Regions from separate parts of the Variovorax sp. P4_D9 genome, predicted to be linked through region 4. Evidence: predicted binding sites of a transcription regulator. Region 4 holds the regulator's gene; each other region holds the start of a gene.

Region 1 (2,952 bases), on a different contig from region 4:
TCGACTCGCAGGAGCATTGCTTCCAGCTATTCACCGACTTCGCGGCCCCCGGACTGGCAGAGGCCTGGCGCACCCTCCAGTCCCCTGCCCAGCTGGCCGAGCAGGAGCGGCTGCGCCGCATCGCCTGCGCCGCGCCGGCCGGGGTGGCGCTCGACAGCGAACTGAGCCAGAGCTGGTTCGATTGCTGCTCGCGCCGCATCGACGCCATGCAGGCCATCGAGGAACGGCTCGCCGCCGACCTGCGGCAGCTCTGCGTACAGAAGACGGCCCAGGCGCGCTCCGAGCTGCAGGCCCACGAGGCCTTGCTCGTCAGCCTGCAGGGCGAGCGCGACAGCACGGCGGACTTCTTCCTCGATGCGGTCGCGATGCCGGACAGCGCGCCCTCCCCGTCCGGCCCGTCCACCGGTGCAGCCTACGGCCGGCAGCTCGAACGTTCCATTCTGGACATGGTACAGGAGCAGTCGCGCCGGCTTCAGGCCATGGGCGACGAACTCGACACCGTGCGCGCCGCACTCAACGAGCGCAAGCTGGTCGAGCGCGCGAAGGGCCTGCTGATGGCGCATCGCCGCATCAGCGAGGAGGAGGCGCACAAGATGCTGCGCCAGACCGCGATGAACCAGGGACGGCGGCTGGTCGAGGTTGCCGAATCGGTGCTCGCGATGGCCGAGTACCTGCCCGCCGACAAGGCCCCCTGAGTGCGCTGCAGGCCCGGAATGGTGCACCGCACAAGCAATGTGCGGCGCCGGAAATTCGATCTGGATCCGGGGTCTGACAAGCATCGACGGTCCTTCGATGCTCTCTTTTTCATAGCAAACCAGGACTGGCACGCCGCTTGCTTCATCTCAGCACATAGACCGACGAAGGTCTTCAGGCAGGTGGCATCCAACGGCGGGTGCGGCCCACCGAACCGGACAAAGGCGTCCTTATCCCGCAGGGGCTCGACTCAGAGCAGCCCGTGCGCGGTGAGGGCGCCTTTTTTGTTTTCTCGATTCGATTTTTCATTTCCGGAGTAGCCCCATGACCGATGCGCTGAAACACCAACTGAGTCGCCGCCGTGTGCTGCAAGCCGCCGCCGCGGGCGTGGTCGGCCTCGACCCCGCGCTGCGCGCCGCCGTCTGGGCGCAGGGCTCGGACAAGCCCGAGAAGGAGGAAGTCAAGATCGGCTTCATCCCGCTGACCGACTGCGCCAGCGTCGTGATGGCCTCGGTGCTCGGCATCGACAAGAAGTACGGCGTCAAGATCGTGCCGAGCAAGGAGGCCAGCTGGGCCGGCGTGCGCGACAAGCTGGTCAACGGCGAGCTCGACTTCGCCCATGTGCTGTACGGCCTGGTGTACGGCGTGCACCTGGGCATTGGCGGCCCGAAGAAGGACATGGCGGTGCTGATGACCCTCAACAACAACGGCCAGGCGATCACGCTGTCGAAGAAGCTGGCCGACAAGGGCGCGGTCGACGGCGCGTCGCTGGCCAAGGTGATGGGCAAGGAGAAGGCCGAGTACACCTTCGCCCAGACCTTTCCCACCGGCACCCACGCGATGTGGCTGTACTACTGGATGGCCGCCAACGGCATCGACCCGCTGAAGGACGCCAAGGTCATCACCGTGCCGCCGCCGCAGATGGTGGCGAACATGCGGGTCGGCAACATGGACGGCTATTGCGTCGGCGAGCCGTGGGGCCAGCGCGCGATCATGGACGGCATCGGCATCACCGCGATCACCACCCAGGACATCTGGAAGGACCACCCGGAGAAGGTGCTCGGCACCACCGGCGACTTCGTGAAGAAGTATCCCAACACGGCGCGCGCCGTGACCGCCGCGATCATCGAGGCCGGCAAGTGGATCGACACCGGCCTGRAGAACAAGAACAAGATGGCCGAGACCATCGCCGACAAGAGCTACGTCAACACCAGCGTCGACGCGATCAACCAGCGCATCCTGGGCCGCTACACCAATGGCCTCGGCAAGAACTGGGACGACCCCAACTACATGAAGTTCTACAACGACGGCGCGGTCACCTACCCGTACCTGTCGGACGGCATGTGGTTCCTCACGCAACACAAGCGCTGGGGCCTGCTGAAGGAACACCCGGACTACCTGCAGGTGGCGACGCAGATCAACCAGATCGACATCTACAAGCAGGCCGCCGCCGCCACCAAGACCGCGGTGCCGAAGGAGACGATGCGCAGCAGCAAGCTGTTCGACGGCGTCGTCTGGGACGGCAAGAACCCAAAGCAGTACGCCGATGCATTCAAGGTCCACGCCTGAGGAGCCCGCCATGGTCAGTGCCGTCTTCCATTCCCCCCTCGAGGCCAAGCCGGTCATGCCCGCAGCCAAGGTCGTCGCCCACGCTGCTCGGCCGGCGGCCGCGCCGGTGGCCGCCGAACCGGCGCCGCGCGTGCCGCGCGATTTCCGCGCCGTGTGGCTGCGCGTGCTGCCGCCGCTGCTTGGCTTCGCGCTGCTGGTGCTGGTCTGGGAGCTGGTGGCGCTCAGGAGCACCACCGGCTTCCCCACGCCGCTCGCGACCTGGCAGCAGGCGCTCACGGTGTTCAGCGATCCGTTCTACAGCAAGGGCCCGAACGACCAGGGCGTGGGCTGGAACGTGCTCTCGTCGCTGCAGCGCGTGGCGCTGGGCTTCGGCCTTGCGGCCGCGGTCGGCATTCCGGCGGGCTTCGCGATCGGACGCTTCGAGTTCCTCTCGCGCATGTTCAATCCATTGATCAGCCTGCTGCGGCCGGTGTCGCCGCTGGCCTGGCTGCCGATCGGCCTGCTGGTCTTCAAGGGGGCCAACCCGGCCGCGATCTGGACCATCTTCATCTGCTCGATCTGGCCGATGATCATCAATACCGCGGTCGGCGTGCAGCGCGTGCCGAGTGACTACATGAACGTCGCCAAGGTGCTGAAGCTCAGCGAATGGAAGATCTTCACCAAGATCCTGTTCCCCGCCGTGCTGCCCTA
Region 2 (8,413 bases), on a different contig from region 4:
GACCGGTGACAACATCGATGCCGAACGCGCGCTGTCGTGGGGCCTGGTCGATGCCGTGGTTGCGCCCGAGAGTCTCGACGCCGAAGTCGCGCGCACCGCCGCTCAGTTCGCTTCTCTGGGGCCGGTGGTGGTGCGGCAGCAAAAGCGGCTGCTGCGCGAATGGCAGCACGAACCACTGGAGACCTCGATCCTGAAGGGCGTGGACGAATTCGCGAGCGCTTTCGCAACGGGTGAGCCGCAGCGGTACATGAAGGCTTTCATCGACGAGAAGGCGCGCTCAGATCAATAGGCCGGCCCGCACGTTCGAAGTCACGACTTGCTCGCCAGCGCTCGCGGTGCGTGGACGCCGGCATCGCCGTCGACCTCGGCCTCGGCCTCGGCATAGGCCCGGCCACCGGGCACCAGCGCGGAGTGCGCGCGGCGCGAATGGATCAGCGGATAGAACATCTCGACGAACCAGCGCTCCTTGCCGAACACCAGGTCGTCCTGCAGGCCGACCTTTGCCGGGTAGCGGCGCGTGATCTTGGCCGTGCCAAAGAGCAGGTCCCAGACGAACAGCAGGTTGCCGAAGTTGCCCTTGTAGTGGCCGATGCCGTCGTCGTTGGTGAGCGCGTGGTGCGCCCAGTGCGTGGCTGGCGTCGAGATCGTGCGCTCCAGCATCCAGGCCAGCGGATGCAGCCACTTGATGCGATAGAGCGGCGCGTCCCACGGCACCGCGCTGTGGGCACCCAGGATGATGGTCAGCTTGATCACGATGTAGACCAGGTAGACGTTGCCGAAGCCCAGGTAGATCAGCACGCCCGAGGCCCACAGGCCGGGCATCATCAGGTAGTAGAAAAAGTTGTTGCGGTAGGTGACGCGGATGCTCATGTAGTGCGCCGTGTGGTGCGCGCGGTGCAGCGGCCACAGCAGCGGCGAGTGCGAGATGCGGTGCCACCAATACTGCGTCATGTCGTCGGCGACCAGCAGGATCGCGCCCATGGCCCACCACGGCAGGTGCGCCCAGGTATCACGCTGCGCCGGCATCAGGAGCGCACACAGCTTGGCCGTGACGGCGAAGACGAGGGGCTGGGAGAAAGCCAGCAGCGACAGGAACATGAACAGTTCCAGCTTGGTGTCGTCGGCGGTGGCGTGGAAGTCCTTGTGCTTGCGGGAGCCCACTTCGAGCAGCGCAAAAAACAGAAGGATCGCCACCAGGATGGTGTTCTGGACCAGGTTCACGCTTTGTCTCCTTTTTGGGGAATGTGGGCCCTGGCACGTGTCCGGGCTCCTTGGAGCGCGATTCTTGCGATTTCCACCTATTGAGTCCAATGCATAGTGGGGGTAATTTCAATGCAGTGACTGCAATTTGTCATTGAGGAAGTCGCATGGACCTCAAGCGTTGGACGCACATCGTCGCCGTCGCCGACCGCCGCAGCTTCATCCGGGCCGCCGAGCAGGTGCACCTGAGCCAGCCGGCCCTCACGCGCAGCATCCAGGCGGCCGAGGCCGAGCTCGGCTTGTTGCTGTTCGACCGCGGCAGCCAGGAGGTGGTGCCGACGCCGGCCGGCGAGTTCATCGTCGCCCGCGCGCGCCGCCTGGTGTTCGACAACCGCTGCCTGGAGCGCGACATCGCGCTCTACCGCAGCCTCGAGCTCGGCGATACCGCCTTCGGTGCCGGCCCGTTTCCCGCGGCGACCTTTCTGGCGCCGCTGCTGGCCTCGATGCGGCGCGAGTTCCCGCGCATCAACCTGCGGCTCGAGATCAGCAACTGGCAGCTGCTGCTGACGCGACTGCGGGAGGAGGACATCGAATTCTTCGTCGCCGACACGCGCGACCTGCCGACCGACAGCAGCCTCACGCTGCGCCCGCTGCGGCAGGAGCCTGGAGGCTTCTACGTGCGCGATGGCCACCCGCTCGGGCACCGCGGGCCGGTGACGCTGCCGCAGCTGTGGTCCCATGGCGTGCTGTCGGTGCGGCTGCCCGCGGCCGTGAGGGCCACGTTCGCTCGGCTGCTGGGCCTGCCGTCGGCCAGCGACCTCTCACTGGCGCTCGAATGCGACGATGTCGGCTTGCTGAAGGCGATGGCGCTCGATTGCGACTCCGTGCTCGCTGCGCCGCACGCGGCGGTGGCGAAGGAACTCGAGGCCGGCGGGCTGCGGGCGCTGGCGGTCGAGGGCCTGCCGCTCACCGCGTCCGAGATGGGCGTCGTGACGCTGAACGGGCGCACGCCGTCGCCGATGGCCCGGCTGATCATCGGCCGGCTGCCGGTCGGAGCCTCGGCGGCGGGCCCCGCGTGAGCGTCGCATCCAGCCCACGACTGCCGCCGCGCGGGTCACTCCGGCCCCTATCATGGCGATCCGACAGTCCTATCGAGGCCACGAACACGATGCGTTCATTCCTGCACGGCCGGTCCCCGGCGAGGTCCTTCCTCTTCACGTTCTGCGGCCTCGGCGCCACGCTGGCTTGCCTTCCGGCCGCGGCCCAGAGCCTTCCATCGACCAACGACTGGCAGTTCGAATTCATTCCCTACCTTTGGACGCCCGGTGTCCGGTCCGACCTGAAGCTCGGGCCCCTGCCCGGCAGCACCGTCTCGGTGAAGTCCACGACCCTGCTGAAAGCGCTGGATTTCGGCGCCATGGGCACGCTGGAGGCCCGCAAGGGCGACTGGGGCGGCTTTCTCGACATGCAGTACATCAAGCTCGGCGTCTCCAACCAGGTCGCCGGTGGGCTCCTGGGCGGCTACAACGTCGACTACGTGCAGCAGATCTACACCATTGCGGGCACCTACCGCGTGTTCAACGGGCCGTTGGCCGTCGACGTGCTCGCGGGCGGCCGCTATCTCAATGTCAAGACCGACGTGGACATCGCGCCGAGCCTGCGTGACCTCGGAGGCCTGATCGAGGACTCGCGCAGCGGCTGGAACGGCATCGTGGGCGTGCGCGCCCTCATGCCGCTCAACGACAAGTGGTCGCTGCTGGGCTACCTGGACGTGGGCGAGGGCAGCGCCTCCTCCAGCAGACAGGCCGTGGCCGGCGCCAGCTACCAGTATTCGCCCACCGTCTCGCTGAAGTTCGGCTATCGCTACCTGAGCTACAAGATTGACGACGGCCTGCTCAACAAGATGGCGTTGGGCGGGCCCTACTTCGGCGCCGGCTTCAAGTTCTAAGTCGCTATTCGAGCGCCGAGGCCGGCCCGAAGAACTCGTAGCGGGCCTGCCGATCAGGCACGCCCAGCGTCCGCAGCGCGCTCTTCACCTGCTGCATGAAGGGCTTCGGGCCGAGGAAGTAGGCATCGATGTTGCGCGTCGCCGGCAGCCACTGCGCGAGCTTCTGGGCGTCGAGCCGGCCCACCGCGTGCGGCGCATCGCCCTGCGCTGCGTCCTTGGCCACCACTTCGTAGCAATAGAAGCGCTCGAGTTGCGGGTGCTTGTGCGCCAGCGCATCGATGGCGTGCCGGAAGGCGTGAACGCTGCGGGTGCGTGCGCAGTGGATGAAATGCACTGCGCGCGATGTCTTCAGCGCGGCCTCGAGCATCGCCAGCGTCGGCGTGATGCCGACGCCGCCGCTTATCAGCACCAGCGGCCGCTCGCTCGCTTCCAGCGTGAAGGCGCCCGCCGGCGGGAACAGCTCGACCGTCGCGCCTTCGCCGACCTGGTCGTGCAGGTGGTTGGAAGCCAGGCCGCCGGCTTCGCGCTTGACGCTGATGCGGTAGGTCTTGCCGTTCGGCGCCGCCGACAGCGAGTAGTTGCGGCGGATCTCGTTGCCGTCGACCTCCAGCCGCAGGCCGATGTATTGGCCCGGCTTGAAGTCGAGGATCGCCCCGCCATCGGTCGGCGCGAGGTAGAAGGAATCGATCTCCTCGCTCTCGGCCTCCTTCTTCACCACCGTGAACGACCGGGCGCCGCGCCAGCCGCCCGGTGCATCGGCGCGCTCATCGTAGGCCTGCTTCTCGGCGCCGATCAGGATGTCGGCGAGCTGGCCGTAGGCCGCGGCCCAGGCGTCGATCACCTCGTCGGTGGCGATCTCGGCGCCCAGCACCTCGCGAATGGCGCGCAGCAGGCAGGCGCCGACGATCGGGTAGTGCTCGGGTTGCACCTGCAGCGCGACGTGCTTGTTGACGATCTGGCCGGCGAGGTCGCCGAGCGCCTCGAGCCGGTCGATGTTCTTGGCATACATCAGCACGCCGTTGGCCAGCGCCCGCGGCTGGTCGCCGCTGGCCTGGTGGGCCTGGTTGAAGAGCGGCCGCACTTCGGGGTGCTCGGCGAGCATGATCCGGTAGAAGTGGGTCGTCAATGCCTCGCCGCCGGTTTCGAGTAGCGGCACGGTGGCGGTGACGATGGACTTTTGTTGGGTGGTCAGCACGAAAAGGGCTCCTGGAGTTCACATGGGATGTCTTGTGCACTGCAATACCCGTTCCAGCCACAGTCACCAGGAAAATCAATGACTTGGCGTGATCAGTGTCTTTTTGACTCGAATAACATCATGTCTCAATGACTCATACTCGTGTCCATCTGACTGCGGACAAGCTGCTCGAAGCGGTTGCGCCGCTGGTCGCCGACATGGCCGCCGGCCTGCCCGGCGAGGAACTCTATCGTCGCTTGCTGCAGTCGCTGCGGGTGTTGCTGCCCTGCGATGCGGCGGCGCTTCTTCGGCTGGAAGACGGCAGCCTGCTGCCGCTGGCGGTCGATGGCTTGAGCCGCGACACGCTGGGCCGCCGTTTCCGGCTCGCCGAGCACCCGCGCTTCGCGGCGCTGCTGGGGGCCGGCGGGCCGCTGCGCTTTCCGTCCGACAGTGCGCTGCCGGATCCCTACGACGGCCTGGTCGAGGGAGTGCATGGCGATCTCGACGTGCACGACTGCGTCGGCTGCCCGATCCAGCTCAACCAGCGGATCTGGGGCCTGCTCACGCTCGACGCCCTGCAGCCCGACCGCTTCACGAAAGCAGACCTCGCGGCGCTGCAGCTGTTCGCCAACCTGGCCGCGTCGATCGTCACCGTGGCCGGCCGCATCGAGCAGCTTGAGAACCGGGTTGCGCTCGAGAGCCTGCGCGCCGAGGGCTTCAGGCTCGCCGCCGCGCCGCGGGCACGCGAGCTGATCGGGCGCAGTGCGGCCATGCGCCAGTTGCTGGCCGACATCCAGCTGGTCGCCGGCAGCGAGCTGTCGGTGCTGATCCAGGGTGAGACCGGCGTCGGCAAGGAGCTGGTCGCGGAAGCGATCCATGCCGGCTCCGCGCGCGCGGCGCGACCGATGATCAGCCTCAACTGCGCGGCCTTGCCCGAGACGCTGGTCGAGAGCGAACTTTTTGGCCATGTCAAGGGCGCCTTCACGGGGGCCGGCGGCGACCGCCCGGGCAAGTTCGAGCTGGCCGACGGCGGCACCCTGTTCCTCGACGAGGTCGGCGAGCTGTCGATGCCGGTCCAGGCCAAGCTGCTGCGCGTGCTGCAGAGCGGCCAGCTGCAGCGCCTGGGCTCCGACCGCGAGCATCGGGTGGATGTGCGCCTAATCGCGGCCAGCAACCGCGACCTGGCCGAGGAGGTGAGGGCCGGGCGGCTGCGGGCCGACTTCTATCACCGCTTGAGCGCCTATCCGCTGCGCGTGCCGCCCCTGCGAGATCGGGGCCGCGACGTGCTTCTGCTCAGCGGCTTCTTCCTCGAGGAGAACCGCTCCCGGCTCGGCATCGGTGCCGCCCGGCTGGATGCGAGCGCGCAGGCGGCGCTGCTGGCCTATGGCTGGCCGGGCAATGTGCGCGAAATGGAGCACCTGCTCGGGCGCAGCGTGCTGAAGGCGCGTGCCCGGCATCCGCAGCGGCCGCGGATCCTGAGCCTGAGCGCGGAGGATCTCGAACTGGAGGCGCACCCCGCCGATGCCGCGCCGGCCGCGGCAAACCCCGAGCCGACAGCGCCGCCGGACAACGGCGCCGGCATCTCGACAGAGGGCGAGCCGCTCCAGCACGCGGTCGATGCGCTGAAGCGCGAGCGGGTCCGGGCGGCGCTGGCGGCGCATGGCTTCAACCGGGCGGCGGCGGCGCAGGCCCTCGGTCTCGACCGAGCCAACCTGATCCGGCTCGCGAAGCGGCTGGGCGTCGCGCTGGAGCCCGGCAAGGGGCCGGGCGCGGCGCCCTGAGGCCTTCAGGCCAGGATGCGCAGGCCGGCGGCGCCGGCTTCGGTGCGGCCGATCACCGCGGCGGCGCCGAAGCCTTCGCTGCGGAAGATCTCCAGCACCGCATCGACCGCCTCGGGTGCGCAGCTCACGAGCAGGCCGCCGGCGGTCTGCGGGTCGCTCGCCAGTGCCTGCGCGGTGGCCGGCAGGTCGGCTGTGAGTTCGACCTCCGCGCCGTAGCCGCTCCAGTTGCGGCCCGATGCGCCGGTCACGAAGCCCTCGGCGGCCAGCGCTTCGACGCCTGCCAGCAAAGGCACCTTCGACCACTCGATCACGGCGGTCAGTCCGGCCCCGCGCGCGAGTTCCAGCGTGTGTCCGGCCAGGCCGAAGCCCGTGACGTCGGTCAGCGCATGCACGCCGGACAGCGCCGCCAGCGCGATGCCCGGCGTGTTGAGCCGCGTCGTGCAGTCGATCAGCTGGCGGTAGCCGGCCTCCGGCAACTGCTCCTTCTTGAGCGCCGCCGACAGCACGCCGACGCCGAGCGGCTTGCCGAGCACCAGCACGTCGCCGGCCCGGGCGTCGGCGTTGCGCTTGACCTGCGCCGGATCGACCAGCCCCATCACCACCAGGCCATAGATCGGCTCGACCGAGTCGATGGTGTGGCCGCCGGCGATCGGAATGCCGGCCGTGCGGCAGACATCCTGGCCGCCCCGCACGATCTCGCCGATGGCCTCGAGCGGCAACTGGTCGATCGGCATCGCGACCAGCGCCAGCGCCATGATCGGCTTGCCGCCCATCGCGTAGACGTCGCTGATCGCATTGGTGGCGGCGATGCGGCCGAACTCGTACGGGTCGTCGACGATCGGCATGAAGAAGTCGGTGGTCGCGATCAGGGCCTGGTGGTCGTTTAGCCGGTAGACCGCGGCATCGTCGGCGGTCTCGATGCCGACCATCAGCTCGGGCGGCATCAGGCCGCCGGCGCCGCTCTTGAGGATCTGCGAGAGCACGCCGGGCGCGATCTTGCAGCCGCAGCCGCCGCCATGCGAGAAGTTCGTGAGGCGCAGCGGTGCCAGCGGATTGACGGGGCGGGGAGAGAGGGAATCGGTCATGGCGGCAAGCGAATCGGAGGGATGCCCATTATCGAAGCCGCGGCGCCGGCGTGCCTTTCTACAATCGAGGGTTGTCCGCTCATTCACGCTCCGGCGTCGTCCATCCATGAAAACACTCTCCCGCCTCGCTGTCGCGCTGGCCCTGTCGGCCTGCGCCGTGGCTGCCCTGGCCCAGGGCAAGGTGCTGCGCGTTTCCGCCATTCCCGACGAGGCGCCGACCGAGCTGCAGCGCAAGTTCAAGCCGCTGGGCGACTACCTGCAGAAGGAAACCGGCATGGACGTGAAGTTCACCCCGGTGACCGACTACGCGGCGGTCGTCGAGGGCCTCGCCACCGACAAGCTCGACCTCGCCTGGCTCGGCGGCTTCACCTTCGTGCAGGCACGCATCCGCACCAACGGCGGCGTGGTGCCGATCGTGCAGCGCGCCGAGGACAAGGTCTTCACCAGCAAGTTCATCGTGCCGGTCGACAGCAGCGCCAAGACCCTGGCCGACCTGAAGGGCAAGACCTTCGCGTTCGGCGCGCCGTCCTCCACCTCGGGCAGCCTGATGCCGCGCTACTTCCTGCTGCAGGCCGGCATCGATCCCGACAAGGACTTCAAGACCGTGGCTTTCTCCGGGGCGCACGACGCCACCCTGGCCTTCGTCGCCGCCGCGCGGGCCGAGGCCGGCGTGCTCAACGCCTCGGTCTGGGACAAGCTGGTCGAAGCGAAGAATCCGAACGCGGCCAAGGTGCGCGTGCTGGCGACCACGCCGACCTACTACGACTACAACTGGACCGTGCGGCCGGGCCTCGATCCGGCCGTGACGAAGAAGCTGACCGAGGCCTTCCTGAAGCTCGATCCCGCGAACCCGGCCCACAAGGAGATCATGGACCTGCAGCGGGCCAGCAAGTTCATTCCGACGCAGTCGTCCAACTACGACGGCATCGAGTCCGCGGCCAGGTCGGCCGGCATGGTGAAGTGATGCGACCCTCGCGTGTCGCCGGACCGGCCGCGTGAGCTTCTCGCTCGATGCGGTTGGCCTGGTGCATCCGAACGGCCACCGCGCGCTGCAAGGCGTGACGCTGGCGGCCGGCGCCGCCGAACGGCTGGCCATCATCGGCCCCTCGGGCGCCGGCAAGACCACGCTGCTGCGGGTGCTCGGCGCCGCGCTGCGGCCTGGCGAGGGCGCGGTGCGGCTGCTCGACGAATCCCCCTGGCAGCTGCCGGCGCCGGCGCTGCGACG
Region 3 (8,413 bases), on a different contig from region 4:
GCATCACCGGCGTCACGTAGGCGCTCAGCGAGAGCACGAAGACGAGAATGGTGCCGGCCTGGATGCCGGGCCACGACAACGGAAGCACCAGCCGCCAGAACACCTTGATCCGGGAGGCGCCGAGCGAGCGCGCCGCCGACTCGAGCGACGGGTCGATGCTCTGGATCACGCCGACCAGCGGCAGGATCATGAAGGGCAGGAAGACATGCACCAGCGCGATGGTCACGCCCAGCCGGTTGTTCATGAGCTGCAGGCCGGTCTGGACCAGCCCGAGATCGAGCAGCATGCGGTTGACAACGCCGTTGCCCGACAGCAGGATCAGCCAGCCGAAGCTGCGCACCACCACGCCGACCAGCAGCGGCGACAGCACCAGCACGTAGAGCAGGCTGCCCCAACGCGAGCTGGTGCGCGCCAGGTGGTAGGCCACCGGGTAGCCCAGCAGCAGGCAGACCGGCGTAACCGTCAGGCCGAGTAGCAGCGTGTCGCCGAGCACGCCCAGCAGGTAGCCGTCGCCAAGCGCACGGCCGTAGTTGCCGAGCGTGAAGCCGGCGCCGTAGGGCGCGCCGACGGCCGGCGGCCGCAGGCTCATCAGGACGATGTTGAGATAGGGCAGCACCAGGAACACGCCGATCAGCACCAGCGCCGGCGCGATCAGCCAGAAGGCGCGGCGCGCCAGCGGCACCGTGCGCGTGGGCCGCGGCAGCGGCGCCGCGGAAGCGATGGCGGCGCTCATTCGTTCCCCGCGATGATCCAGGCGTGGCCGGTCTCGAAGCGCATGCCGCTGGCCGCGCCGGCCGCCACCCGCTGGCCCGGCGCGGTCTGCACCAGCAGCGACAGGCCATCGCCGCACTGCACCGTGTGCTCGACGCTGCTGCCGAGGAAGTAGCTGGTGCTGACCAGCCCCTGGAACGGACCGCGGCCGTCGAAGTGGATCGCCTCGGGCCGGATCGTGACGTGCACCGCGCGGCCCGGCAGCAGCGGCTGGTCGAAATCGGCCTCGACCGCACCGATCGAGGTCTCGACGCGATAGCGCAGGAAGCCGTTCTCGCCGGGCAGCATCGATTGCACGCGGCCCTCGATCAGGTTCGAGCGGCCGATGAAGCGCGCCACGTCGACGCTGCGCGGGCGCAGGTAGATCGCCTCGGGCACGTCGAACTGCTGCAGCCTGCCGCCGAGCATCACGGCCACGCGATCGGACATCACCATTGCCTCGGCCTGGTCGTGCGTCACGTAGAGCGTGGTGATGCCGATGCGCTTCTGCAGTTCGCGGATGAACACCCGCATGTCCTCGCGCAGCACGGCGTCGAGGTTGGCCAGCGGCTCGTCGAGCAGCAGCAGGCGCGGCTCGATCACCAGCGCGCGCGCCAGCGCCACGCGTTGCTGCTGGCCGCCCGAGAGCTGGCGCGGATAGCGGTCGGCCATGCTTGCGAGCTGCACCATCGCCAGCACGGCGTCTATGCGGCGCACTATCTCGGCCTTCGGCATATTGCGCATCTCGAGGCCGAAGGCCAAGTTGCGGCGCACCGTCAGGTGCGGGAAGAGCGCGTAGTTCTGGAACACCATGCCGATGTCGCGGCGCTCCGGCGGCAGGTCGGTGATGTCCTCGCCGTCGAGCAGCACCTCACCCTGGTCGGGGTATTCGAAGCCGGCCACGCAGCGCAGCGTGGTGGTCTTGCCGCAGCCGCTGGGCCCGAGCAGCGAGATGAACTCGCCGGGCTCGGTGTCGAGCTCCAGCGCGTGGATCGCGGTCATCGACTGGAAGCCCTTGCGCAGCCCGCGGAAGGTAAGCCGCGTCATGCGGCGCGGGCGTATCGCTGCCGAGGCATCGGCGGAGGCCGGCAGCGCGCCGGCGGACATCACGGCGCTCATTTGATCTCCCGGTTCCATCGGTCGGTGATGGCGGGCAGCTGCGGGTTCACCCTGCTCCAGTCGAAGCCGACGATCGACGCCATCGCCTTGCCGCTGACCGGCACCTCGGCCGCCAGCTCGGCCGGCAGCTGCACCTTGGTGTTGGTGGGCGAGGTGTAGAACTCCTTGGCCATCATCAGCTGCACCTCGGGCTGCAGGATGAAGTTGAGGTACTTGTACGCCTCCTCCTTGTTGGGCGCGTTCTTGAGGATGTTGAACGACTGCTCGAAGGCCACGACGCCCTCGGTCGGCACCACCATCTCGACCGGCACGCCCTTCTTCTTGAGCGCCACGATTTCAGGAAAGTCGATCACCGCGACCGTGACGTCGCCGCGCGTGAGCATGGTCGACAGCGTGCCACTCCAGTCGGCCTGCGTGAAGGGCAGCAGCTTCTTGATCTCGACGAAGGCGCGGTCGATCGCATCCTGCGAGCCGCCGTAGATCTTGGCGGTCATCAGGAGGAACAGCATCGCGGCCGTGTTGCCGATCTGGTAGAGCCCGATCTTTCCCTTGAACTCCGGGTTGGTCCAGAGGTCGGTCCACGACTTGGGCGGGGTCTTCACGAGGTCCTTGCGGTAGCCGATGCCGATCGTCGATACGATGCCGCGCACGCCGTTGTCGCCCGGGTTGCGCAGGTTCGGAAAGACGTTGGTGAGGTTCGGCACCTTGGCCGGCGGAATCGGCTCGAAGTAACCTTCGTCGCGCACCACGCTGGCGATGTTCTCGTTGACCATCAGCACGCTGTAGGGCGGCTTCTCGATGCCGGCCGCGCGCAGGTTGGCGATGAAGTTCTTGCCCAGCCCGACGTCGAGTGTGGGCTGCACGCCGTTGGACTTGTCGAACATCGGCAGCAGGTCGCTGCGCCAGAACTTCTCCCAGCGGCCGCCGTAGGTGTTGACGACCAGCGGCGAGGCGGCGAAGGCCGACAGGCCTGGCAGGCCGAGCGCGGTGGCGGCGGCCAGGCTGCGGAGAAGGGTTTCGCGACGATTGAGKGGAGCGTTCATGGATGCTTTCGGGAAGAGTGGGAGGAGTCAGGCCTCGATGGCGCCGGGGACGGGTGCGCGGCGGTAGTCGTAGTTGCGGTTGAGGCGGTCGAGCAGGTAGTCGCCGTAGTGCACCGGCTCGTACAGCGGCGGATGGGCGTCGTCGGTGCAGGTCGGCAGGCACTCGATCAGCGCGTCCATGCCGGGGTCGAGGAAGTAGGGCAGCGAGTAGCGGTCGCCGCCCGAGCGGTTGATGACGCGGTGCGGCGTCGAGACGAAGCGCTGGTTGGTCCAGCGCGCGAGCATGTCGCCGACATTGAGCACGTAGGTGTCCGGGATCGGCGGGGCCTCGATCCAGTCGCCGCCGCGCGGACGCACCTGCAGGCCGCCGGCGTTGTCCTGGGCCAGCAGCGTGATGACACCGTAGTCAGTGTGCGGCGCCGAGCCCATCTGCTCGTCCTGCACCGGCGGCTGCGGCGGGTAGTGCAGCAGCCGCAGGAAGGTGGTGGGCTTGTCGAAGTGATGGTCGAGTTCGCGCGCAGGCATGCCCAGGCTCATCGCGATCAACTGCACGATGTAGCGGCCCAGCGCGTCGACTTCGGCGATGTAGTTCACGACTCTCGGCCTGAAGTTCGGAATCCAGTCCGGCCATCGGTTGGGGCCCTGCAGCGGCAGGCCGGCGACGAGCCCCGGATCGTCGGGCGGCAGTTCGTGCATCAGCATCAACGACTCGCTCATGTTCGGCCGCGTGACCTTGGCCACCGACGAGGTCACGATGGTCGAGGTCGCCATGCCCATGTAGCCGCGATGGAAGCCGTTGATCGCGATCGACTGCTTGCGCTCCAGCGGCGAGGCGTGGAATTCGCGCGAGGCGTCGAAGGCCGCGTCGCGCGAGGCCCGCCTCACGTTGTGGCCCGCGATGTAGGCGAAGCCGATGCTGCTCAGGGCGTCGTACAGGTTGGCGGCGGCGTCGCGCGCGGCCGGCGCCTGCGGATCGATGTTGCCGCCGAGGTCGATGAGAGGGATGGAAGTCATGACAGGTTCCGAAAGGACGAGACGGGCAGGCCAGAGGGGCGCTGTGCAGCACGACATGCAACGTCCATGCCAGTTGGACCAAATGGACAAATACACTAGGCTGCGACGGCGCGGCCGCCGACCGCGCGGACCCCTGCGCCTCGGCATGGTGCGCCGCATAGTCCAGCCAGGGGCGATGCGCGGGTACGACTCGTGCAAGGAAACGACGCGTGACATTCGACGACACACCAGGAGCACAGCAGCACATGCCAAAGACACCAGCGGGGCGAACGGCCACGACACGGGCGGGCGCGACGGTGAAGCCGGGCAAGGCCAAGGCGCCGCAACGCGTCATCGCGAAGCGGGCTCGGGTCGCGCGCAGTCCAGCCGCGCTGAGCCGGCGCCTGCGCCAGATCGAGGACAAGCGCAGCGTGATCCTGGCCGCCGCCCTGGGCCTGTTCTCGCGCTTCGGCCTGCATGGCACCAGCGTCGACCAGGTGGCCGCGCGCGCCGACGTGTCCAAGAGTAACCTGCTCTACTACTTCGCCAACAAGGAGGAGTTGTATGTGTCGGTGCTGCGCGAGCTGCTTGCTGTCTGGCTCGAGCCGCTGCGCGGTTTTCATGCCGACCAGGACCCGCGCGAAGCCATCGGCAGCTACATCCGGCGCAAGCTCGTGATCTCGCGCGACCAGCCCGATGCATCACGCCTGTTCTGCCTCGAGATGATCCAGGGCGCGCCGCTGCTGCGCGATGAACTCGGGCAGGAGCTGCGCGACCTGGTCGACCGGAAGTCGGAGGTGATCCGCGACTGGGTGGCCGCCGGCAAGCTGGCGACGGTGGACCCGCACCACCTGATCTTCGCGCTCTGGGCCACCACCCAGCACTACGCCGATTTCGGCGTCCAGGTGCAGGCCATCACCGGCCGCACGCTCGACGACCCGGAGTTCTTCGAGCAGGCGGTGGCCAACGTGCAGCGCATCGTCCTCGAAGGAATTTCGGCGCCGTTGTAGCGAGGGTCAGTGGGGCTGGGCCACGATGTCGTGATAGCGCCGATCGAAGTAGATAAGGCCGTGCGCGGCGTCGCCGAGCGTGATCGCCACGGCTTCGCAGAACAGCACGTCGTGGGTGCCGACGTGGGTGCTGCGCACGACCCGGCAGTCGAAGGATGCGGCCGCGCCTTCGAGCACGGGCGAACCCGTGCGGCCGGTGCGCCAGCAGCCCGCGGCGAAGCGATCGTCCATCGGCGTCTTGCCGCCGAAGACGCCGGACAGCGCCTGGTGCCCGGCGGCGAGTACGTTTACGCACAGCACGGCGTTGGCCTGGAACGCGGGATACACCGACGCCGTGCGGTTGAGGCAGATGAGCAGCGTGGGCGGCTCGTCGGTCACGCTGCAGACCGCGGAGGCGGTGAAGCCGGCGCGACCGGCGGGGCCATCGGTGGTGATGATGTTGACCGCCGCGCCCAGTCGGGACATGGCGTTGCGGTAGTCGGTCTTTTCCAGCGACAGGCCTGTGCTGTCGGGTGCGGCAGCGGCGGCATTCGATGCAGCGGCAAGTGCGGTGGCGTTCAACATGGGCGGGACTCCTCGAAGGGTTTTGGCCGTGCTCAGGCCAGGGTGCAGGCCTGCTCGAATTCGAGGCGCGGCAGGCGGCCGAACAGCTTCGAGGCGTCGCCGCGGCCGAGGTTGATCAGGAAGTTCGAGGTCCAGGTGCTGCCGGCGAAGAACGCGGCGTCCACCTTGCCCTTGTCGAAGCCCGACAGCGGACCGGCATCGAGGCCGAGCGAGCGCGCGGCGAGCAGCAGGTAGGCGGCTTGCAGCGTGCCGTTGCGGAATGCGGTCTCGTGCGCGAGCTCGGGGCTGCCGGTGAACCAGCTCCTGGCATCGCCGTGCGGGAAGAGCCTCGGCAGTTCTTCGTAGAAGGTCTTGTCGAACGCGGCGATCACGGTCACGGGCGCGCTCATCGTCTTCTCGAGATTGCCTTTCGACAAGGCCGGCGCAAGGCGCTGCTTCGCCTCCGCAGTGCGCACGAAGACGAAGCGGCCTGGCGAGCAGTTGGCAGAGGTCGGACCCATGCGGGCCAGTTTGTACAGCTTGCGGAGCATCGCGTCGGAGACCGGCTCGGCGGTCCAGCCGTTGTGCGAGCGGGCTTCGGTGAAGAGGGTCGCCAGCATGGCGTCATCCAGGGTGCGGGTCATGGGGTGGTCTCGGGGGTCGTCACGCGGGCCAGGAATGCCAGCAGGCTGCGGTTGAAGGTCTCGGGGTCGGTCACGCTGTGCGCATGGCCGCCGTGCGGCACACGGTCCAGCGTGGCGTTGGGCAGGCCGTCGGCGAGGCGTTGCGAGCAGGTCCAGGGCACCAGCACGTCGTCGGTGGCGGCCGCGACCAGCGTCGGCACGGCGATGTCCGGCAGTCGAGCATCGACGTCGAAGGCGCGCAGCGCGGCGATGCGCGCGCGCATGTTGGCTTCGCCCGGGAAGTGCGCCACGGCATGCTCGACTTCGTCGGCGACGCGCTGTGCATGCCCGGCGCACCAAGCGGCGGGGTACAGGAAGATCGGCTGCGCCTCGACATAGGCGCGGGGGCCGCGGGCGCCGAGCAGCGCGAGGCGCGCATCGAAGCAGCGCGCCGAATGCGGATTGGGGCGGGACCACGCATTGACCAGCGCCAGGCTGGCGACCCGCGAGGGCGCGTCGAGCGCCAGTTGCAAGCCCACCAGGCCGCCCAGCGCATGACCGACGATGTGGCAGCGCGGCGTCGATGTCGTGTCCATGATCTCGATCATGTCGCGCGCCATGTCGGCGATCGCATAGCCCTCGGCGAGGCAGGCCGGGCTGCGTCCGGTGCCGCGCTGGTCGTAGGCAATCACGCGATGGCCCGCCGCGAGCAGCGCGCCGAGCTGCGGCTGCCAGAAGCCGGCCGAGCCGCCGAGGCCCGACGACAGCAGCACCGCATCGCCTTCGGCCGGTCCATGCACCTCGAAATGCAGCGGCATGCTTAGGCCTTCGTGCCGATGTGCGCTATCGAGGCGATCTCGACCAGCGCGTCGGGTTTCACCAGGCCGCACTGGATGCAGTAGCGTGCCGGCTTCACGCCCGGAAAGTAGTCGGCGTAGACCGCGTTGACCTTGGCGTAGTCGGCCCAGTCCTTGATCATGATCATGTTGAAGGTCACGTCGTCCATGGTGCCGCCAGCGGTCGTGACGACGCTCTTGATGCTCTCGAGCACGTGCCGGGTCTGCGCCGTGGCGTCGCCGACGTGCACGACGTTGTTGTCCTTGTCGAAGGGCAGGGTGCCCGACACGTAGACGACGCCGTCGGCCATGGTGCCGGGCACGAAGGGCGCGATCGGGGTGGTGGTGCCGGGCGGGATGATGGCTTGCTTGGGCATGGTTGCTCCTTCTCGGGATAGACTCGTATCAGGCGGTGGCCGTTTCGGCCGGGGTAGCTTGGGACGCGGCTCGGGGCGCGAGGGTGCGGCAGAAATCGTCGACCGTCGAGACCCAGCCGAAGAAGGTCTCGACGTTGTAGACGGCCGCCTTCTGGATCGCTTCGCCGCCGAGCTCGTGCGTGGCGTCCTCGAGCATCACGGCGAAGTACTCGAGGTGGAAGGCGTCGCGCAGCGTCGACTCGACGCAGACGTTGGTCGCGATGCCGGTGAACACCAGGTTGCGGATCCCGCGCGCGCGCAGCGTGCCGTCGAGCGTGCTATTGAAGAAGCCGCTGTAGCGCGTCTTCGGGATCACGATGTCGCCGGTCTGCGGCTTTATCGCGTCGATCAGTTCGTAGTCCCAGCCGCCCTTGGCGAGGAACTTGCCCTGCAGTTCGGGCTTCCTGCGCATGGTTTTGAGCGCGTTCGACTTGTACCAGTTGGGCGAGCCCGGGCCTCCTGCCTCGACATAGCCGGCGTCCCAGCCGTTCTGCAGGAACACGATCCGCATGCCGGCCGCACGTGCGGCGGCGATGCTGCGCGCGATGTTGTCGATCACGCCCTGCGCGCCCGAGATGTCGAAGCCTGCCGCGTCGACGTAGCCGCCGATCGACGCATAGGCGTTCTGCATGTCGACCACGATCAGGGCCGAGTTGGCGCAGTGCAGCGCCAGGGGTTCGGGGCGCGCGGGCAGCACCAGCGGCGCAGGTGCGCCCGGGGCGTTGGGCACGCCGACCGGCGTGATGGAGGTCAGGGTGGTGTTCTTGATGGTGCTCATTGCCAATCTCTTGCCGATCGGTCGATCAGGCTGCGAGGGCCAGCTGCTGCACTTGCGACGGCACCGGCGTGTCGGCACCGACGCGGCTCTTCATCAGGGGTTGGATGCGTTCGCCGAAGGCCTCGATGCCGTTGACGAAGTCGTCGAAGGTCAGCAGCACGCCTTCGGTGCCCGGCACCTCGGCCATCTCGTCGAGCATGCGCGCGACGCTGGCGTACGAGCCGACTAGCGTGCCCATGTTGATGTTGACGGCGGAGGTCGGATCGGCCATCTGGCGCACGTTGGTGTCGGCGCCGGACTTC
Region 4 (8,413 bases):
GGGCCTGCCCCAGAGCGACGCCGAACTGCCCAAGGCGGCCTGGTTCGACAGCCAGCATTTCCCCAAGGCCGACTTCCGTTCCAGCAGCATCAAGGCGCTGGGTGTCGGTCGCTTCGAGGTCGCCGGCCGGCTGACGATCAAGGGCAGCACGAGGGAGGTGCTGGTGCCGGTCGAGATCACGCAGTCCTCTGGCCAGTCGACCGCCAGCGGAAGCTTTACGATCCAGCGCCTCGCCTTCAAGATCGGCGACGGCGAATGGACCGACACTTCGATGGTGGCCGACGAGGTCCAGGTCCGCTTCAAGCTGGTGCTGAGCGGGCTCGGCCCCCTGTGAGGTCCACCGACGTTTTTTCCACGTTCACCCGAAGGCTCGTCATGAAGAAACTGCTCACCCTCGCCACGCTGACGACCGCGGCTGCACTGGCCGGCGCCCAGCAGGCGCCCGAAGCGGCGGCCAAGCCGGCGGGCGGACCGGTCAAGGGCGCCAGCTACGTGGTCGACCCGACCCATACCTTCGTCAACTACGAGATGGGCCACTATGGCACCACCACCAACCGCGGCCGCTTAAGCACCAAGGACGGCAAGATCAAGATCGACCCGTCGGGCACCGGCGGCAAGGTCGACATCACGATGGACATCAGTTCCATCAACACCGGCGTCGACCTGCTCAACCGCCACCTGCTGAGCAAGGACTTCTTCAACGTCGCCGAGTTTCCGACCGCCCGCTTCGTCTCCGACCGCCTGGACTTCAGCGGCGACAAGGTCACGCAGGTCAACGGCACGCTGACCCTGATGGGCCAGACCCGCCCCGTGATGCTCAAGGCCAACCGCTTCAATTGCTATCTGAGCCCGCTGATCAACCGCCAGATCTGCGGCGGCGACTTCGAGACCACGGTCGAGCGCAGCCAGTGGGGCATCAACTGGGGCCTGACCTTCGGCTTCGAGGACAAGGTCAGGCTGCTGGTGCAGGTCGAGGCGGTGAACATCCAGTGAAGCGGCGCGCGAGCCGACAGCGCGTCGCGTCTTCGGCATTCGCAATCGCCTTGCATTTGCACCTGGTTTTCCTCTAGCCGCAGTCGCCGGATCGCTTGATTTGAATCAAGGCGACCCGTTCGCTGCGTGAGCCTGCATCCGTACGCTACGCCGTAGCCGACCACCCGTTGATCGGCTGCAGGGAGGCAGGGCTGCGTTTTCCCTCACGGATTCAACGCCCCGCCCACGTCGTCACACAGTCAAGAGGAGCGCTGTATTCAGGCGGGGAGAGGCGAAAACGAGCGGATGCCGAGTCCGTCGTTCATCAGGCCCAGCAGGTAGAACGAGGTCTGCCACTGGAAATGGACCAGCATGAGGCTGATCAGCGAAAAGCCGATGGCCAGGCTCAGGCCAGTGTCCATGTTGACGAAGGCATTCGGCTTGCCGTTCTCGCGGTCCTCGAAATGCGCCTTGATGTAGGACGAGGCGAGCGAGAAGAGGGCCCTTCGGAGACCCCGAGCAGGATGCGCGACGCCAGCAGGCTGCCATAGCTGTCGAAGCCGGGCGAGATGGCCGTGACGCCGTCCCATTGCAGCAGGCCGCAGAGCAGGCTTCGGCGAACACCGAAGAGCGCGACGCAAAAGAGCGTGAGACCAGGCTGAGATTCCGTAGCCAAGCATGAAGGCGGAGGCCAGGAAACCCTGGCTGCCCTTGTCATCGAGGGTCAGTCCGATGTGGTTCAGGAAATCGGCGTTGTTGGACCGGATGCCGATGTTGATGCGGTCGATGTACGATTGCATGCCGAACGCCGGAAGGTGCTCTTCAAGCGAGGTGACCCGTGCGAGGGCTTCCACATGCTGGTGTCGGGCAAGGTCAAGCTGTCGCTGGTGTCCTCGCAGGGCATCGACAAGCCACTCGACTTCGTCGCTCCCGGAGGTAGCTTCGGAGACATCACGATGCTGCTCGAGCGCCCGTACTACCTGACGGCGCAGGCGCTCGAAGACAGCCTGCTGCTCTACCCGCCGCGCAACGCGATCGTGCAGCTGATCGAAAACGACAGCCGCTTCGCAATGCGCATGCTGGCCAGCCTGTCGATGCGGATGCGCAACGTGGTCGACGACATCGAATCCTTTTCGCTCCAGCCCCCGGCCGCGCGGCTCGTGACCTACCTGCTGCGCCTGCTTCCGCCGGGCAGCATGACGCCCGCCAAGATCGAGCTGTCGATCCACAAGAACGTGGTCGCGGCACAGTCAACCTCACGCCGGAGACCCTGTCGCGACACTTTCGCGAACTGGCCGACCGCGGGCTGGTCAGCCTGGAGCGGCGCACGATCGTGGTCCACGCCATCGACAGGCTCGGCGACTATGTGGCCGACCGGACGCCTCAGCCTCGCCTCACCGGCCGGCCAGGAACCCGCGAGTCCTACAGCAGGCTCTCCGGCGCCAACGGCGCCAGCAGCTCCAGCATCACGCGGTCCCACAGGCCCGAGTCGGGCTCGACGGTGAGCACCGGGTCGGCACCGTCTTCCATCGTGACCCATTCGAGCTGTTCGCCGCCCTCGGCAAATCGCACCCGGTAGGCGCCCTGCTGCTTCAGCACGTCGAGCAGCTTGAGCATCTGCTGCGCCATCTCGGGGCTGGCGATGAAGAGGCCGATCTCGGTGTTGTGGCTGTCCGAGCGCGGGTCGAAGTTCATCGAACCCAGGAACAGCGCGCGGCGGTCGAAGATCGCCGCCTTCGCATGCAGCCGGCCGACCTGCGAGCCGAACAGCCCGAGCCGCACGCTGCGCTTGGTGCGCGCCGAGCTCAGCTCGTAGATCTCGACGCCGAGCCGCAGCATGTCGGGCCGGTAGCGCCGGTAGCCGGTATGGACCACCGGCTCGTCGGTGGCCGCGAGCGAGTTGGTGACGACGCTGATCCGGACCCCGCGCCCGCGGACCTCGCGCATCACCTCGAGCCCGGCCTTGCCCGGGATCAGGTAGGGCGAGACCAGCGTGACTTCGGAGCGCGAGCGCCGCATCTGCTCGATCACGTTGTAGCGCACGCTGTCGACATCGAGCAGTGGCACGCCGCCATAGGACGCGGTCTTGCCGATGACGCGGTCGGGCGAGTCGGCATAGGCCTCGGCCAGGGTCCAGATCAGGTCGAGCCGGGCGCCGCCCTTCAGCTCCGGCCCGAGCGGCGCGTAGCCCAGGACGTCGTTCGGGGCCGGCCGCCGCGGCGCCGGGGTGTTGGCAGGGCCGGTGGCCTGCTCGAAGCTCCGCTGCAGTTCCTCGGGCGCGAGCGACGAAGCGACCACGGTGCCGATCGGCCGCACGTAGGGGCTGTTCCAGTACAGGTCGAAGAGACTGCCCAGGCGCTTCACCAACGCACCGGCGACGAAGGTGTCGATGTCCAGGAAGTTCGCGCCCGCGGTCTGCGTGAAATACTGGCTGCCGATGTTGCGCCCGCCCGCCACCGCCATCGCGCCGTCGGCGATGAAGAGCTTGTTGTGCATCCGGCGGTTGACGCGGTCGAAGTCGAACAGCGAGCTCGAGAAGCGCTGCACCATGCTGCCGCGCCCGGCCGGAAACGGATTGAACAGCCGCAGCTCGAGGTTCGGCGTCGCCGCCAGCGCCAGCAGCAATTCGTCCTCGCCGGAGGTATATAGGTCGTCTATCAAGAGCCGCACGCGCACGCCCCGCAGCGCCGCGTCGCGCAGGCTGCGCAGGAAGTAGCGACCGGTCTCGTCGTTCTCGATCTGGTAGTACTGGACGTCCAGCGTGCGCTCGGCGCGGCGCGCCAACTGAAGCCGCGTGTCGAGCGCGAAGTCCCCGCCCGCCATCAGCCGGAAGCCGCTCAGGTCGGGATCGGGGGAGGAGGCCTTGGCGATCCGCCCCAGCGTGGTGTCCGCGGAGGCCGCGATCGCGCTCGAGGGCTGGCGCTCGAACTCGGCCGGAAGCATGGCGCAGCCGCTGGCCAGGAGAGTCGCCGCCATCAGTGCCGCGCCGAGCCGCCACCCGCGCACCGCCAGGCCCGCGCCGCGAGGCATCGCTAGAGTGCCTTGCGCAGATTGGCCGGCGCGATGCGCAGGGCCTCGCGGTATTTCGCCACCGTGCGGCGCGCGCATTCGATCCCCTGCTCCTTGAGCATTTCGGAGATCTGGCTGTCGGACAGCGGTTTCTTGAGGTCCTCGGCGCTGACGAACTGCTTGATCAGCGCCCGCACCGCGGTACTCGACGCATTGCCGCCGGTCTCGGTGCCCAGCGCCGAGCCGAAGAAGTACTTGAGCTCGACCGTGCCGTAGGGCGTCGCCATGTACTTGGCGGTGGTCACGCGGCTGATGGTCGACTCGTGCAGGCCGAGCTCGTCGGCGATCTCGCGCAGCACCAGCGGCCGCATCGCCAGCTCGCCGTGCACGAAGAAGCTCTTCTGCCGCTCGACGATCGCGTTCGACACCCGAAGGATGGTGTCGAAGCGTTGCTGGATGTTCTTGATGAACCAGCGCGCCTCTTGCAGCCGCTGCGACAGGGCCTGGCTGCCTTCGCCCTTGTGCTGCTTGAGCGCGCCGGCGTAGATGTCGTGGACCCGCAGCCGCGGCATGACCTCGGGGTTCAGCATGACGCGGAACTTGGTGTTGGTGTTGGTGCCGTTGCCGATGCGTGTGACGATCACGTCGGGGATCACCACGTTGCGCTCGACGTCGACGAAGCGGCGGCCGGGCTTGGGTTCGAGCCTGGCGATCAGTTGCAGGGCCGCGCGAACCTCTTCCTCGTTGCTGCGCGTGAGGGTCGCCAGCCGCTTGAAATCGCGCCGCGCCAGCAGCTCCATCGGCTGCTTGCAGATCGCGATGGCGGTCTCGCGCACCTGCGCCTCGTCGGCGCCTTCGTCCGGCCGGGCCAAGGCGCGCAGCTGGATCGTCAGGCACTCGCCGAGGTTGCGCGCGCCGACACCGACCGGCTCCAGGCTCTGCAACAGGCCGAGCGCGACCTGGAAGTGGTGCACCAGGTCGTCGAACTGGTCGTTGTCGTCGCCGGCCAGGCCCGAAGCCAGGGCCGGCAGCGAGTCCTCGAGATAGCCGTCGTCGTTGAGCGATTCGATCAGGAAACGCAGCGCGGCGCGGTCGGTCTCGCTGAGCCGCAGGCCCAGCGCCTGGCGGTGCAGGAAGGATTGCAGCGACTCCTGGCTGCGCGCCAGCTCGGTCGCGTCGGTGCGCTCGTCGTCGCCCAGGTTGTTGGTGCGCGCCGGGGCGTCGCCGCCCCATTCGCTGTCGTCGGGCGCCAGGTCGACCGTGCCGTCGCCTTCCCAGTCGGGCTCGCCGTCGACGGCGTCGGTGGTGGCCGTCTCGGTGTCGGAGGTGGTGACCGCGACTTCAGCCGGCGCCGAGGGGCCCGGCGTGAAGTCGGCATCGCCTTCGGCCTGCCGATCTTCGTCGCGCACCGGCGCATCCGCCGTTTCAAGGCCGAATTCCTCGCGCGCCGCCTCCTCGGCAGTGCGCTCGAGGAACGGGTTGTCGTCGAGCATCTGTTCGACTTCCTGGGTCAGCTCGAGCGTCGAGAGCTGCAGCAGCCGGATCGACTGCTGCAGCTGCGGCGTGAGCGCCAGATGCTGCGAGACGCGAAGCGAAAGCCCCTGCTTCATCGAGATTGGGCTCCTACATCCGGAAGTGCTCGCCCAGGTACACGCGTCGTACCTCGGCGTTGTCGACGATCTCCGAGGGCGTGCCTTGTGCCAGCACATGCCCGTCGCTGATGATGAACGCGTGATCGCAGATGCCCAGCGTTTCACGCACGTTGTGGTCGGTGATGAGCACGCCGATGCCGCGCTCCTTCAGGAAATTGATGATCCGCTGGATCTCGATCACCGCGATCGGGTCGATGCCCGCGAAGGGTTCGTCCAGCAGGATGAAGCGCGGCTGGGTCGCCAGCGCGCGCGCGATCTCGACCCGCCGGCGCTCGCCGCCGGACAGCGACAGCGCAGGCGAATCGCGCAGGTGGTCGACCCGCAGGTCGGCCAGCAGTTCGGCCAGACGCTCCTCGATGCGGGCCTTGGAGAGCGGCACCATCCCGCCCTGCTCGTCGGGCTCCCTCTGCAGCTCGAGCACGGCGCGCACGTTTTCCTCGACCGTCAGCTTGCGGAAGATCGAGGCCTCCTGCGGCAGGTAGCTCAGGCCCATGCGCGCGCGGCGGTGGATCGGCATGTGGGCGATCGGCTCGCCGTCGATCGTGATCTCGCCGGCATCGGCGCGCACCAGCCCGACGATCATGTAGAAGGAGGTGGTCTTGCCGGCGCCGTTGGGGCCCAGCAGGCCGACCACTTCGCCCTTCTGCACGGCCAGCGACACGTCCTTGACGACCTTGCGGCTGCCATAGCTCTTTTCGAGGCTGCGCGCCTCCAGCCGGCTGCCCGGCTGGCCGTCGCTGACACTGATACCCGCTGCTTCGATCACTTCTTGAGGTCTCCGCCGAGCGTGGTGGTGGCACGCAGGCTGTTGCCCGGCGCCGGCGTGGCGGCGGGCTTGGCGGCGCCGGCCGCCGGCGGGGTGGCCGGCTTGGGCGTCAGGATGGCCTTCACGCGGCCGCCCGGCTGGGTCGCCACGCCGGCATTCGGCGGCAGCGAGGAGCCATTGACGGTGAAGGTGTCGTTGCTCTGGTCATAGACGATCAGCGGACCGCTGCTCTCGTCGCTGGGCGTGGCGCCGATCAGGCGGCGCATGACCGCGCGGCGGATGAACTTCACGTTGTCGGCGCGGCTGTCGTACTCGATGACCTCGCCCTCGCCCTCGATCCACTCGTCGGTGCCGGCATTGCGCTTCTGCTTGAAGTAGGCGAGCTTGCCCGGGTCGGCCGTGACGACGCCGTACTGGTAGCCCTCGGGGTCCTGGCGAACGTCGATGCGCGCGCCGCGGATCTGGATCGTGCCCTTGTTCACCACCACGTTGCCGGTGAACACGCTGGTCTGCTTGAGGTCGTCGTAGCGCATCGCGTCGGCCTCGATGTTCATCGGCTTGCTCCGGTCGGCCTGCTCGGCCTGGGCCAGCGATGCGAAGCCGGCCAGCACGCTGGCGAGGAACAGCACGCGCAGGGGGCGGCGGGGGAGGAAGAGAAAGGGAGATGTCATAGAGGCACGAAACTTGCTCTGCGATTGTATGCGTCCCCGGGACGCCACTCGCGCGGCCTTGACGAAAAAGCCCGCGGAAGCGGGCTTCGTGGCGGCAGTGGGGCGGCGGGGCCGCCCGCTCGCTCAGGTCTTGCGGGCTTCGGCAACCAGGAAGTCGACCGTCTGCAGGGCACGATCGAGCGAACCGGCGGTGTCGCCGTCGACGTACCAGCGGCCAGCAACGCCGAGCGCCGGCACGCCGGCCACCTGGTAGTCGGTCGTGAGCTGCGAAGCGCGCTTTGCCTTGCCGACCACCGAGAAGGACTTGAACAGCTCGGCGAATTTCTTCGCATCGAGGCCCGGCTGCTTCTCGACCCAGGCGAGGATCGCAGCATCGCCGGTCAGGTTCAGGCGCTGCTGGTGGATGGCCTGGAAGATCTTGGGTTGGAGCTCGTCGACCTTGCCCATGGCCTCGAGCGCATAGTAGAAGCGCTGCTTGGCCTCGGTGTCGTTGCCGACGAAGGGCACCGGAATGCGCCGGAACGCAACATGCGGCGGCATTTGCTTGACCCAGGCCTCGAGCTTGGGCTCGAAGGCCGCGCAGTGCGGGCAGTTGTACGAGAAGAACTCGATCACCTCGACCTTGCCCGCGGGCGCATCGACCGGTGCCGGCTTGCCGAGCACGATGTAGTCCGTGCCGGCCTTGAACGGACGGCCCTGGGCATGCGAGGGCGCAGCCAGCGGAAGAAGGGCCAGCGAAGCGGCGGCCAAAGAAAAATCACGACGTTGCATTAAGAAGTTCTCCTGTCGGCTGAAAGAGCCCGCGAACCGGGTCGAGTTCCCCGGGCACCCAAAGTAAAGATCGATGAAGTGTCAGGCCGGCGCCGGGCCGCCCCCAAGGCGGCCTGCGGCCCTCTCGGGGGGCAGCGACCCACACGCAGTGGGGAAGCGTGGGGGCCATGTCTCAACGCTGGACGCGCACCAGGGCCGATTCCAGGCCGCCGTCGTCGAGCCGCTCCTTGAGCCGATCGGCATCGTCCTTCTTGTTGAAGGGGCCGGCGCGCACGCGGTAGACGGTGCGGCCGGCCTGCTCGCGCTCGGTCACGCGCGCCTCCACGCCCATCAGCGAGAGCTTGGCGCGCTGCGCGTCGGCGTCCTCCTGGGTGCGGAAGGCACCGGCCTGGACGAAGTACATGAACGGGTCGGTGCTGGCACCGGCCGGCGCCGCGGCACCCGCGCCCGAGCCGCTGCGGGCCTTGGCGAAATCGCCGATCGGGTCATTGGAGGGCGGCAGCGCATTGGCTTCCGCCGGCACCGGCGCAGTGCGCGGCGGACGCGGCGCGGCCGCGCTGCCAGGGGCCACC

The links. Region 4 encodes sigma-54, which starts transcription at its own class of promoters, with help from an activator protein. Its sites were predicted from a motif close to TGGCANGNAANCTGCTTT; they were not measured.
Region 1: AC1DY5_RS11960 (CmpA/NrtA family ABC transporter substrate-binding protein) is a predicted target of sigma-54. The motif match lies at 822-839, and genes of this name have one in related genera.
Region 2: hmpA (NO-inducible flavohemoprotein) is a predicted target of sigma-54. The motif match lies at 4,382-4,399, and genes of this name have one in related genera.
Region 3: AC1DY5_RS02140 (isopenicillin N synthase family dioxygenase) is a predicted target of sigma-54. The motif match lies at 3,981-3,998, and genes of this name have one in related genera.

Annotation. Positions count from the first base shown of each region.
Region 1 covers NZ_JBFUIU010000082.1:15,896-18,847, reverse strand. The annotation lists partial or broken gene AC1DY5_RS11965 (nitrate- and nitrite sensing domain-containing protein) at 1-695, shown strand, start outside; gene AC1DY5_RS11960 (CmpA/NrtA family ABC transporter substrate-binding protein) at 1,018-2,262, shown strand; gene ntrB (nitrate ABC transporter permease) at 2,273-2,952, shown strand, end outside.
Region 2 covers NZ_JBFUIU010000093.1:416-8,828, reverse strand. The annotation lists gene AC1DY5_RS12975 (enoyl-CoA hydratase) at 1-289, shown strand, start outside; gene AC1DY5_RS12970 (sterol desaturase family protein) at 310-1,221, opposite strand; gene AC1DY5_RS12965 (LysR family transcriptional regulator) at 1,368-2,279, shown strand; gene AC1DY5_RS12960 (YfaZ family protein) at 2,369-3,148, shown strand; gene hmpA (NO-inducible flavohemoprotein) at 3,153-4,343, opposite strand; gene norR (nitric oxide reductase transcriptional regulator NorR) at 4,472-6,103, shown strand; gene selD (selenide, water dikinase SelD) at 6,109-7,188, opposite strand; gene AC1DY5_RS12940 (putative selenate ABC transporter substrate-binding protein) at 7,295-8,152, shown strand; partial or broken gene AC1DY5_RS12935 (phosphonate ABC transporter ATP-binding protein) at 8,184-8,413, shown strand, end outside.
Region 3 covers NZ_JBFUIU010000009.1:19,521-27,933, reverse strand. The annotation lists gene AC1DY5_RS02155 (ABC transporter permease) at 1-733, opposite strand, end outside; gene AC1DY5_RS02150 (ABC transporter ATP-binding protein) at 730-1,869, opposite strand; gene AC1DY5_RS02145 (ABC transporter substrate-binding protein) at 1,866-2,912, opposite strand; gene AC1DY5_RS02140 (isopenicillin N synthase family dioxygenase) at 2,940-3,926, opposite strand; gene rutR (HTH-type transcriptional regulator RutR) at 4,136-4,915, shown strand; gene rutF (NADH-dependent FMN reductase RutF) at 4,922-5,479, opposite strand; gene AC1DY5_RS02125 (malonic semialdehyde reductase) at 5,512-6,102, opposite strand; gene rutD (pyrimidine utilization protein D) at 6,099-6,899, opposite strand; gene rutC (pyrimidine utilization protein C) at 6,902-7,294, opposite strand; gene rutB (pyrimidine utilization protein B) at 7,323-8,111, opposite strand; gene rutA (pyrimidine utilization protein A) at 8,137-8,413, opposite strand, start outside.
Region 4 covers NZ_JBFUIU010000172.1:30-8,442, reverse strand. The annotation lists gene AC1DY5_RS19445 (YceI family protein) at 1-334, shown strand, start outside; gene AC1DY5_RS19440 (YceI family protein) at 376-993, shown strand; partial or broken gene AC1DY5_RS19435 (MFS transporter) at 1,278-1,772, opposite strand; gene AC1DY5_RS19430 (Crp/Fnr family transcriptional regulator) at 1,827-2,477, shown strand; gene AC1DY5_RS19425 (phospholipase D family protein) at 2,395-4,002, opposite strand; gene AC1DY5_RS19420 (RNA polymerase factor sigma-54) at 4,005-5,591, opposite strand; gene lptB (LPS export ABC transporter ATP-binding protein) at 5,605-6,399, opposite strand; gene lptA (lipopolysaccharide transport periplasmic protein LptA) at 6,396-7,070, opposite strand; gene AC1DY5_RS19405 (thiol:disulfide interchange protein DsbA/DsbL) at 7,194-7,841, opposite strand; partial or broken gene AC1DY5_RS19400 (SPOR domain-containing protein) at 8,014-8,413, opposite strand, start outside.